DNA from 3 places in the Terribacillus sp. DMT04 genome. Region 1 is predicted to be linked to each of the others. Evidence: riboswitches for the same ligand, from Rfam matches in the RefSeq annotation. Region 1 holds a riboswitch; each other region holds the start of a gene.

Region 1 (3,268 bases):
TCACTGGCGAACAAACCAGTTGCAATACCGCCCCATGTGCCGCCGACTGCATGCAATCCGAAGGCATCCAAGGCGTCGTCATAGCCTAGTTTCTTTTTCAGCCAGCCAACGCCCCAGAAGCAGACGATGCCGCCGATAAAGCCGATTGGAATGCTGGCAATCGGTGATACAAACCCGGCCGCTGGAGTAATGGCGACAAGACCAGCAATCGCACCAGATACAGCTCCCAGTAAAGTCGGCTTTTTGTTCACAGCCCATTCAATAATCATCCAGCCGAGTACACCAGATGCAGCTGCTGTATTCGTATTTATGAAGGCATACATTGCTACATCATCAAAAGCTAGTTCACTTCCGACATTAAATCCAAACCAGCCGAACCAAAGCAGTGCACCGCCGATTAACGTGAAAATAAGGTTATGTGGTGCGGTAGCGCCGGCATTTTTTCGTTTGCCGATAACGAGTGCGACAACCAAGCCAGCAAGACCAGATGAAATGTGGACAACGTTCCCGCCCGCAAAATCAAGTGCGCCCATTTCTGCAATCCAGCCGCCGCCCCAAACCCAGTGTGCAAGCGGTGAATAAACGATGAGAACCCAAAGTACTGTGAATAAAATGAATGCTGGAAAACGAATACGTTCGGCGTAGGCGCCAGACACGATTGCTGTTGTCAGGATAGCGAATGTCATCTGAAACATCATAAATAAGTTAAAAGGAATTGTGTGACCTTCCGCAGGTTCAAACCCAACGTTATTCAATCCGAAATATTCTAATCCGCCAATAATTCCGTTACCTGGTGAGAAGGCCAGGGAAAAGCCAACCACAATCCAAATGATGGAGACTATCGCCAGTGTCGTGAAACTGTGCATCGCTGTGCTCAGTACATTTTTACTTCTTACTAAACCGCCATAGAAGAGTGCAAGTGCTGGTGTCATCAACCATACAAGTACAGTTGCGACAAACATGAATACCGTGTTAGCCATATCCATTTTCTCTACCCCCTGTGTTTTCTTTAATTGTTTGAAAATTTGAATCTTTTCTCATTATAAGTGCCAGACGAAAAAATGTAACAAACTTGTGAGGTTATCTTACGTGAATATTTCTGACCAAGTTATGTGAGTGTTTTCAGCATTTCTGTCATATAAAGTTACGAAAAGGGGGTGGTGCTAAAAAAATTGAATTAGAATTGGTTTGGAAGCGGAGGAAAAGGGAATAGCATAGTAGCTGCGGAGAGATGCTGCATGATAGGCTTTACATTTATTGTAAAGCGTGATAGAATAGTTTACGTCTTCGTTTTTAAGTAACTTACGCGAAGATCTCTGGCGTTCTGCTATAGTTTAATTAGAAGTACTTATTCAGACTGGAGCGGCCTTGGAGCCGTGAGGATGCAATAGAGGTAGGGATTGTATCGTATAAGTAAAACTACCATGTAGAAAAAAGTACCGCGGCAGGAGTTTGCAGAAAGCATTCTCCACTAACAATAGAAAAGTTACATTTTAGCCCCGCATTGGCAGCTGCCGATGCGGGGCGTCCAAATTATAGAACATTTTTTTCTGGCAAAAAATTCAGAATACATAGTTGACGATGAAAAAAACTCATGCTACAATCCTCTTAACAAATAAATAGAACTCTTATCAAGAGAGGCGGAGGGACTGGCCCGACGATGCCCGGCAACCTATAAGCAGCAATGCTTCTAAGGTGCTAATTCCTGAAAGTGTACACACACTTTAGAGATGAGAGAGACATGACGGTACATATGCCACCCTGTCCTCTCAGGGTGGCTTTTTTATTTGATGGGAGGCAAACGTACTGAAATGAAGACTGCACAGTCATATTATGCAGGCAAAATCAACATTGGAGATGTGAAGCTTGAATCAGGTGAATGCCTCTCGGGTGTAGAAGTAGCCTATGAAAGAAGCGGCCCATCAGACGCAGAAACAGTGTTAATCTGTCATGCACTCACAGGAGATCAGTTTGCAAAAGGTACTGCATCTGAGCCTGGCTGGTGGAGCGGATTGCTTCAGTCCGGCGGATATGTTGACACGAGTACGTACCAAGTAATAGCGTGCAATGTATTAGGCGGATGTAATGGGACGACAAGTTCTTTATCAAGAAATGCTGTAAATGATCAAGTGTATGCGGCGGATTTTCCGCAGATTACGATTCGGGATATGGTGAATGTCCAGCGCCTTGTCTTAGACAAACTGAAAATTACCCATTTGCGAGCAGTAATTGGCGGGTCACTGGGCGGTATGCAGGTGTTGGAGTGGGGCATTATGTACCCTGAGTTTATGGATGTACTCATCCCGCTAGCAGCAACACCTTATGTGAGTGATTACGCAATGGCTTATAATCACATTGCCAAGTCTGCTATTATCTCTGACCCTGATTGGAATAATGGCAAATATACGGCAGACAAGAAGCCAGCTGCCGGACTGGCAATTGCGCGGATGATCGGCATGATCACGTACCGATCTGATCATCAATACAATGAACGCTTCCGCCGTGCGGCATCCTCTGGAACTAACAGTGAATTTGAAGTTGAATCGTATCTCAATCATCAAGGCGAAAAGCTTGTCAGCCGATTTGATGCTAACTGCTACCTAACATTATTGCAAGCAATGAACAGTCATGACATTGGCAGAGGCAGAGGCGGATGGAAGGCTGCTGCCAGCAAAGTGAAGGCATCTGTATTGACCTTCGGATTCTCAAGGGATCTTTTATTCCCATCAGAGGACATTGCTGCGTTTACAGCAGAAGTTCCTGAAGGACGACATGTATGCGTTGATACGATTTACGGACATGATGGTTTTCTGCTCGAGTTTGAGAAATGGGGACATCATATTCGAGAAGTGCTTCAGCAGCCAATGAAAATTTCATAATAGCTTATCAAGAGAGGCGGAGGGACTGGTCCGATGAAGCCCGGCAACCTGCAAGCAGTAATGCTTAGAAGGTGCTACATCCAGCAAGCAAAAGTTTGAAAGATAAGAAGTTTAATGCCTAAAGAGCAGCTTCTTATCCGAAGCTGCTTTTTTCATTACGATAAAAATTGGAGGAATGACAAAATGACAAATTCCGTATACAAAGCAGAGACATTAGCATTACATGGCGGTCAAGCACCAGATCCGACAACAGGTTCCAGAGCGGTACCGCTTTATCAGACGACTTCGTACTTGTTCCATGACACAGACCACGCAGAGCGCTTATTCGCTTTGGATGAGCCTGGCAATATTTACTCTCGTATTGGAAATCCGACCGTAGATGTACTGGA
Region 2 (3,268 bases), 1.5 Mb from region 1:
ACGGCACCTGCACCATTATGGAGCACCGCCAAACGATCGGATATCTCTATGCCTTTGCTGACAACCAATCCGGCGAGCACATCATTATGACCGCCAATGTACTTCGTTGCACTATGAATAACAATGTCTGCTCCATCTTTAATTGGCTGCTGCAAAAATGGGGTTAAAAATGTATTGTCGACAATCAGCAGCAAATTATGATTCTTTGCTAATTCGCTGTAAGCCGCAATTGAAAACTCCTGCATAAGTGGATTTGTAGGTGTTTCAAGGAAAATGGCTTTTGTATTTGCTGTAATTGCAGCTGCAGTCTCTTCCACCGTCCGAAATGGGGAGTAGATCGGCTTTATGTCGTATGCTTCTTCATAGAAATCAAACAGCCGGTATGTGCCGCCATATATATCTTCTGGTACAAGAAGTTCATCGCCGCTGCGAAATAAAGATAAAACCAATTGAATGGCTGCCATCCCTGAACTGCATGCAAAGGCGCGATCACCTTTCTCCAGCTCAGCAAACCCTTCTTCAAGTACCGTTCTAGTTGGATTCTTCGTACGTGTATAGTCATAACCTGTTGATTCGCCAATTCCCGGATGCGCATAAGCAGTTGATAGATACAAAGGCGGATTTACTGCTCCTGTTGTACGATCACTGCGATTTCCTAATTGTACGAATGCTGTTTCCAAGTTGTTTTTCATCCTGCTTCTCACCCTTCTAATCAAAAAAAAGAACCTTCTCCCCAAAAAGGAAGAAGGTTCAGTAATTACCGAATCAGCTTCTTATCTTTAAGGCAGATACCTTTTGGATTTAGCACCGGGTCTTTTCGACTGGTTGCTGAGACATCACAGGGCCAATTCCCTCCGTCTCTCTTGATAAGAAATTATTTAATTTTTAATATTAAAGTTATTCTAACATACAAAAAATAGCAGTCAATATATTTTTTAGAACTTTTTTGCTAATTAAACTTTCTTTGTTGATATTTTTAGCATCAGCTGGCAATTTCGTAAGTATGTATAAAAAGAGGATTGACAATCTAGAGTTTTCCGTCTATTCTGTTTCTTACAACTGATATTTCTTATCAAGATTGGTGGAGGGAATGGCCCGTCGAAACCAAAGCAGCAGGCTGTTAACACCAGCACTGTGCTAATTCCAAGTGTGATACACACTGAAGATAAGAAGAGCGGAATTACGACATCATCCCTCCTCTTCTATCTGAAGAGGATTTTTTTTGCAAACAATCCCGATTAATTTGATTGGATATATCAAGATTTTTATAGGAGGTAGAGAATGGAAACAAATACAACAACACTAGCAGATGTACATAATGACTTAGAAACCAATTTTACAGAGGTTGTTGAATGGCGGCGACACCTGCACCAGCATCCGGAATTAAGTTTCCAAGAAACCGAGACTGCCAAGTTCATTGCTGACAAACTGCAAAGTTTCGGCTATGAAGATATCAAGACAAATGTTGGCGGGTATGGGATTGTTGCCACGCTCACAGGAAAAACAGAGGGGCCGACAATCGCCTTGCGAGCAGATTTTGATGCGTTGCCGATCGATGACGAAAAAGTTGTTCCTTATCGTTCTAAAACAAACGGTGTGATGCATGCTTGCGGACATGACGGTCATACGGCTGCACTTCTCGGAACCGCTAAAGCGCTTTTCAAACAAAAGGATAGTCTCAAGGGGAAAGTAGTATTTCTATTCCAGCCAGCCGAAGAGGTTCCGCCAGGCGGTGCAAAAGCGATGATTGAGGATGGCGCACTTGAAGGGGTCGACTATGTGTATGGCGCTCACCTCAACTCTGCTTCTCCGGTAGGAAAAGTAAATGTTGGCGAAGGCTTCAAGATGGCTGCTGTCGATAAATTTGCGATTACCATTCAAGGCAAAGGCGGTCATGGCGCAGCACCGCAAGAAACAGTTGACCCAATTGTTATTGGCAGTGATATTGTCAGCGCGCTGCAAAAAATCGTCAGCCGTCGCGTCAGCCCGTTGGAATCAGCCGTCGTAACACTTGGTGTTTTCCAGTCCGGTCAAGCGTTCAACGTCATTCCAGACACCGCAAGAATTGAGGGTACAGTCCGGACTTTTAATGCCGGTATCCGTCAGCAAGTACAAGAGCAAATTGAAGCAATTGTTGCTGGGATTACGAGTGGCTTTGGTGCAACGTATTCTATTGATTACTTGAACGGTTACCCTGCTCTTTACAACCACCCAGAAGAAACAGCTTTGCTCAAACAGCTATTTACGGAAGAGTTTGGTGAAGAACAGGTTATACCGTTTGAAACCGGCATGGGTGCAGAGGATTTTGCTTATTACTTACAAGAGAAGCCGGGCAGCTTCTTTAAAGTCGGCTCTCGCAACGAAGATACGAGCACGCATTACCCGCACCATCATCCGAAGTTTGACATCGATGAACGCGCCCTGCTCATGACAGAAAAAGCTTTTACAAAAATCGTATTCTCGGTATTAGGAAGCTAAGGAGGAATTAACTTGAAGAAACTCGCACTTATTTTATTTGGATTAATAGGAGCAATTGCACTAATCGGCTGCTCCAGCAATTCCAGCAGCAGTTCGGCCGGCGGCAGCGGAGAACCTGTCGAAGGCGGCGAATTAAATGTTGCGATGGGCTCAGAACCTGACACATTGGACTGGATGTATTCCGGTGAAAGTGCTACACGAAAGATCGGCTGGCATATCTATGAAGGATTATTCGCATTAGATAAAGATTATCAGGCCCGACCGTTACTAGCTGAAGATTATACAGTAAGTGATGACAAGAAAATCTACACGATCACCCTTCGTGATGGTCTCAAGTTCCACAACGGCCAAGATGTCACCGCTAATGACGCAAAAGCATCTCTTGATCGCTGGACAAAGGTATCTTCTGTCGGAAAAATTGCATCAAGCCATATCAGTTCTATTGAAGCAACAGACGATAAAACAATTGTTATTACACTAAATGACGTGTATACATCTTTACTGACAGACCTAGCTGCACCAAAAGCTTCTGCAATTGTCATCCCGGCTGAAATTGCCGAAGCAGCAGGTGAGCAGCCGCTGACAAATGAACAGTTTATTGGTACTGGACCATTCCAATTTGATTCTTGGAAAAGCGGGAATGAAATTGTTCTATCGAAGTTTGCAGATTACAAATCTCGTGATGAAGAAGATTGGGGCGGTTTGACAGGTGAAAAAACAGCTTACCTGGATACTATCCATTTCAAAGTGGTGAAAGATCCGCAAGTTATGCTCAACGGGTTGAAAACAA
Region 3 (3,268 bases), 1.0 Mb from region 1:
CCAGTGTAGGCAAGATGGCTGACAGCGGTACAAAAGCTGCAATAGCTGCTCCAAAAAGAATGGCGTTCAGCAGGAGCATAGGGATATTCGCCCCAAATGCAACCGGAATATAGTAATAAAGCAAAGAACAAACAGTTGCACCGACACAGCCAAACCAGCGAACTACCCGAAGCCAGCCGATTCGGTCACCGAGCATACCAAATAATACCCCTGCCACCATATTACTTACAGACTGGACAGCCCAGAGCTGCAGCCACTGGCTTGTGGTAATATCCAAGAAACTAGTGAAGAAGCCTGGCATCACAACAACAAATCCATACCAGCCAGCTGTATTAATAGCACGCAGCAAACCACCTGCTGCAACACGCGGACTTTCCCATAGAATTGTAATTCCTTTCAATGCTTCTGCCCATTTATTACCCTTCACCTGGTCTTGAATCTTAATCCCCTGCCGGTCTTTATCATCGACAAGAAGCACACCTAAAGCACCGCCGATAATAATCCAGATAAGTGAACTCCACAGCGTTGCCATTTCACCGGCAAGTGGCAGCAAAATGCTAGGGTAGTACGAACCAAGGAACCCGATCCCGCCTGCAAACATAAAGAAAAACCAACCCATAGCCGTTGCCAGCTTGTGCTTTTCGGTACGATAAGCAATCCACACGATAAAAGCAAAAGCAAACAAAGGATATCCGAACCCGCGCAGCCCATACATAAGCACCATCATTGAAAAACTTTCTAAATACAGACCGAAGTAGAGAAAGCCTATTTCAAAAAGCACCCATGTAAGGAGACCTAACAGCATTGTTTTTTTCGGGCCAATTACCTCACCAAGTACTCCGGCAAGCCAAGAAGCAAATGTAAGTACAATGCCATAAGCGCTGAACATAATGGCAGATTGATTAGCAGAAAAACCTATGTCGACAACATACTTTGATAAAAATGCCTGCTCAATTCCGTCACCAGTCATAAACAACAGTATTGCAAGCAGCCCGCCGATAATTTGAATCGGCATTCCGAACAACTTCTTTTCCGCTAACAGAATCCGCATTACTTCTCCTCCTTTATTTCACTAAGCTAACAGCATCATTACGCCGAATCGCTTCGAGAAGGTGATTCGACTGCTCCCTTAATCTGGCGGCTGTTTCTTTTTCGGTAATTGGCTCGGTTGGATTGTCTTTCAAAATGTGCTGATCACATATATAAACGCCTTGCAAGGACTCTCCCTTTAAATTAGCGATAAGCGGCTTTAATGCATAATCAATTGCTAGCAGATGTGCTGGGCTTCCACCTGTCATAATCGGGAGTACAGGTTTGTTCGTAAAAGCACCTTGAGGCAGCACGTCCAGTAACGCCTTCAGCACCCCTGTATAAGAAGCCTTGTAAACCGGCGATGCAATAATGAGACCCTTCGCAGTCTCAATTGCTTTGCCAGCCTCCACAATTGCAGGACTGTCAAATCGCGCATAAACTAAATCCTCTGGTTTAAAATCAGTAATACTGATTACCTCTGCTGTGTAGCCTTGCTGCTTCGCCAGCTCACCTGCATAAGCAGCCGCCAGCAGCGACCTCGACTTTCGTGATGGACTGCCAGATAAAATAATAATGTCGGTCATGTTTCTTCTCCTCCTTTTTGGGTTAGAGTGACGAAACGAAAAAAACTCTCTTTTCCGAAGAAAAGAGAGCTTTGAGAAATCGTCCGCACTCTTATCTTCCAAGAAATTAATCTTGCTGGATTTAGCACCTTTCTGACAGTGTCAGAGGTTGCTGAAGCTTCAACGGGCCAGTCCCTCGGCTTCTCTTGATAAGAACTATATGAAATTAATTTACATGATACGTGGGCTGGAAAGGAAAGTCAATGCAATTGTGCAAATATTTTAAAAATAGCGCTTTACTCATTTAGTAAGGGAAAAGCACTTTTACTTGAGGCAAACTTAAGAAGGAATCTACACAGCTAACTTTGAAACGAAAACTAATAGAGAAAACTAAAGCTTACTATACCGGCTCACATTCAGTAGTATCCCGACAGAACTTAAGGTCAGTGTCAGCGAGGACCCTCCATAACTTAAAAATGGTAGGGTTATGCCGGTCACAGGAATCAATCCGGTGACGACGCTGATATTTATCATTGCCTGGATGGCAATCATCCCTGTAATCCCTAGGGCTAGCAGACTGCTGAATCCATCAGGTGCACGCAGCGCAACTTGAATTCCCCGCCACAAAAACAGCAGGAATAAAAGCATCACACCAGCTCCGCCGATGAAACCAAGTTCTTCGGCCAAAATAGCAAAAATAAAATCTGTTTGCGGTTCAGGTAAATAAAAGAATTTTTGCAAACTGTTTCCTAAACCTAGCCCCATAAGCCCTCCTGGTCCAATAGCGTACAGCGATTGAATGATTTGGAACCCTTCTCCCAGCGGATCTTCCCAAGGATCCAAGAAAGCGGTTATACGCTTAATTCGATAAGGAGCTGACAAGATTAAGGCTGCAAAAGCCCCTGCTCCCAGCACGCCTAGTCCGACAAAATGGGAAATCCTCGCCCCGCTAACGAGAATCATTACCATACAGGTGAGTACAAGGACTACGCCTGTTCCAAGGTCAGGCTGAAGCATAATCATTCCGAATGCGGTAAAGACAAGCAGCAGCGAAGGAAGAAACCCTTGCTTCAAGGAAGTAATATACTTCTGTTTGGCTGATAGATAGACGGCTAAATAGATGATCAAGCCTAGCTTCGTAAATTCAGAAGGCTGAATACTGAATGCTCCGATTCCAATCCAGCTTCGTGCTCCGCCCCGCACCATTCCGATACCTGGTATGAGCACAGCAATAAGCAAAAGGAAACAAATCAGCAGAAGCACTTTCGCATATCGGCGCCAATTCTCATAATGCACCCTGGAGATGAGCAGCATGGCAGCCAGCCCTACTCCAGCAAACAACAACTGTCGCTTGGCAAAGAAGAAACTGTCATCGAATTTATAACCCGCCCAAATTGCTGAAGCACTGTAAACCATAATGATACCGACTGTCAGCAAACCACCAATAGAGAATAGCAACAGCCAGTCCGTCTTTGGAAGATTACTTTTACGCAAAGAAAAACCCCATTTCCTTGATTGGAATTGGGGGTCCGCATGCAGCGAAGCGGCTGAGCAGGACAAGCCCCTACTCTAATGTATGCACCGCTTCAACAAACATGTTTCCTCTTTCTTCAAATGTTCTGTACTGATCCCAGCTTGCACATGCAGGTGACAGCAGGATCACATCGCCGCTC

What was found. A riboswitch is a leader RNA that binds a small molecule or an ion and turns the genes downstream of it on or off. The one in region 1 is predicted to bind S-adenosylmethionine.
Region 2: another riboswitch for S-adenosylmethionine. It lies ahead of KS242_RS05100 (M20 metallopeptidase family protein); the one in region 1 lies ahead of metX (homoserine O-acetyltransferase MetX).
Region 3: another riboswitch for S-adenosylmethionine. It lies ahead of ssuE (NADPH-dependent FMN reductase); the one in region 1 lies ahead of metX (homoserine O-acetyltransferase MetX).

What each region holds. Positions count from the first base shown of each region.
Region 1 covers NZ_CP077639.1:2,428,773-2,432,040, reverse strand. Annotated here, with positions in the region: gene KS242_RS12870 (ammonium transporter) at 1-986, opposite strand, end outside; SAM riboswitch class I at 1,626-1,737, shown strand; gene metX (homoserine O-acetyltransferase MetX) at 1,812-2,879, shown strand; SAM riboswitch class I at 2,881-2,988, shown strand; gene KS242_RS12860 (PLP-dependent aspartate aminotransferase family protein) at 3,063-3,268, shown strand, end outside.
Region 2 covers NZ_CP077639.1:932,152-935,419, reverse strand. Annotated here, with positions in the region: gene KS242_RS05105 (methionine biosynthesis PLP-dependent protein) at 1-692, opposite strand, end outside; SAM riboswitch class I at 771-873, opposite strand; SAM riboswitch class I at 1,067-1,172, shown strand; gene KS242_RS05100 (M20 metallopeptidase family protein) at 1,282-2,478, shown strand; gene KS242_RS05095 (ABC transporter substrate-binding protein) at 2,491-3,268, shown strand, end outside.
Region 3 covers NZ_CP077639.1:1,396,217-1,399,484, reverse strand. Annotated here, with positions in the region: gene KS242_RS07525 (MFS transporter) at 1-1,051, opposite strand, end outside; gene ssuE (NADPH-dependent FMN reductase) at 1,065-1,616, opposite strand; SAM riboswitch class I at 1,705-1,811, opposite strand; gene spoVE (stage V sporulation protein E) at 1,986-3,089, opposite strand; gene murD (UDP-N-acetylmuramoyl-L-alanine--D-glutamate ligase) at 3,160-3,268, opposite strand, start outside.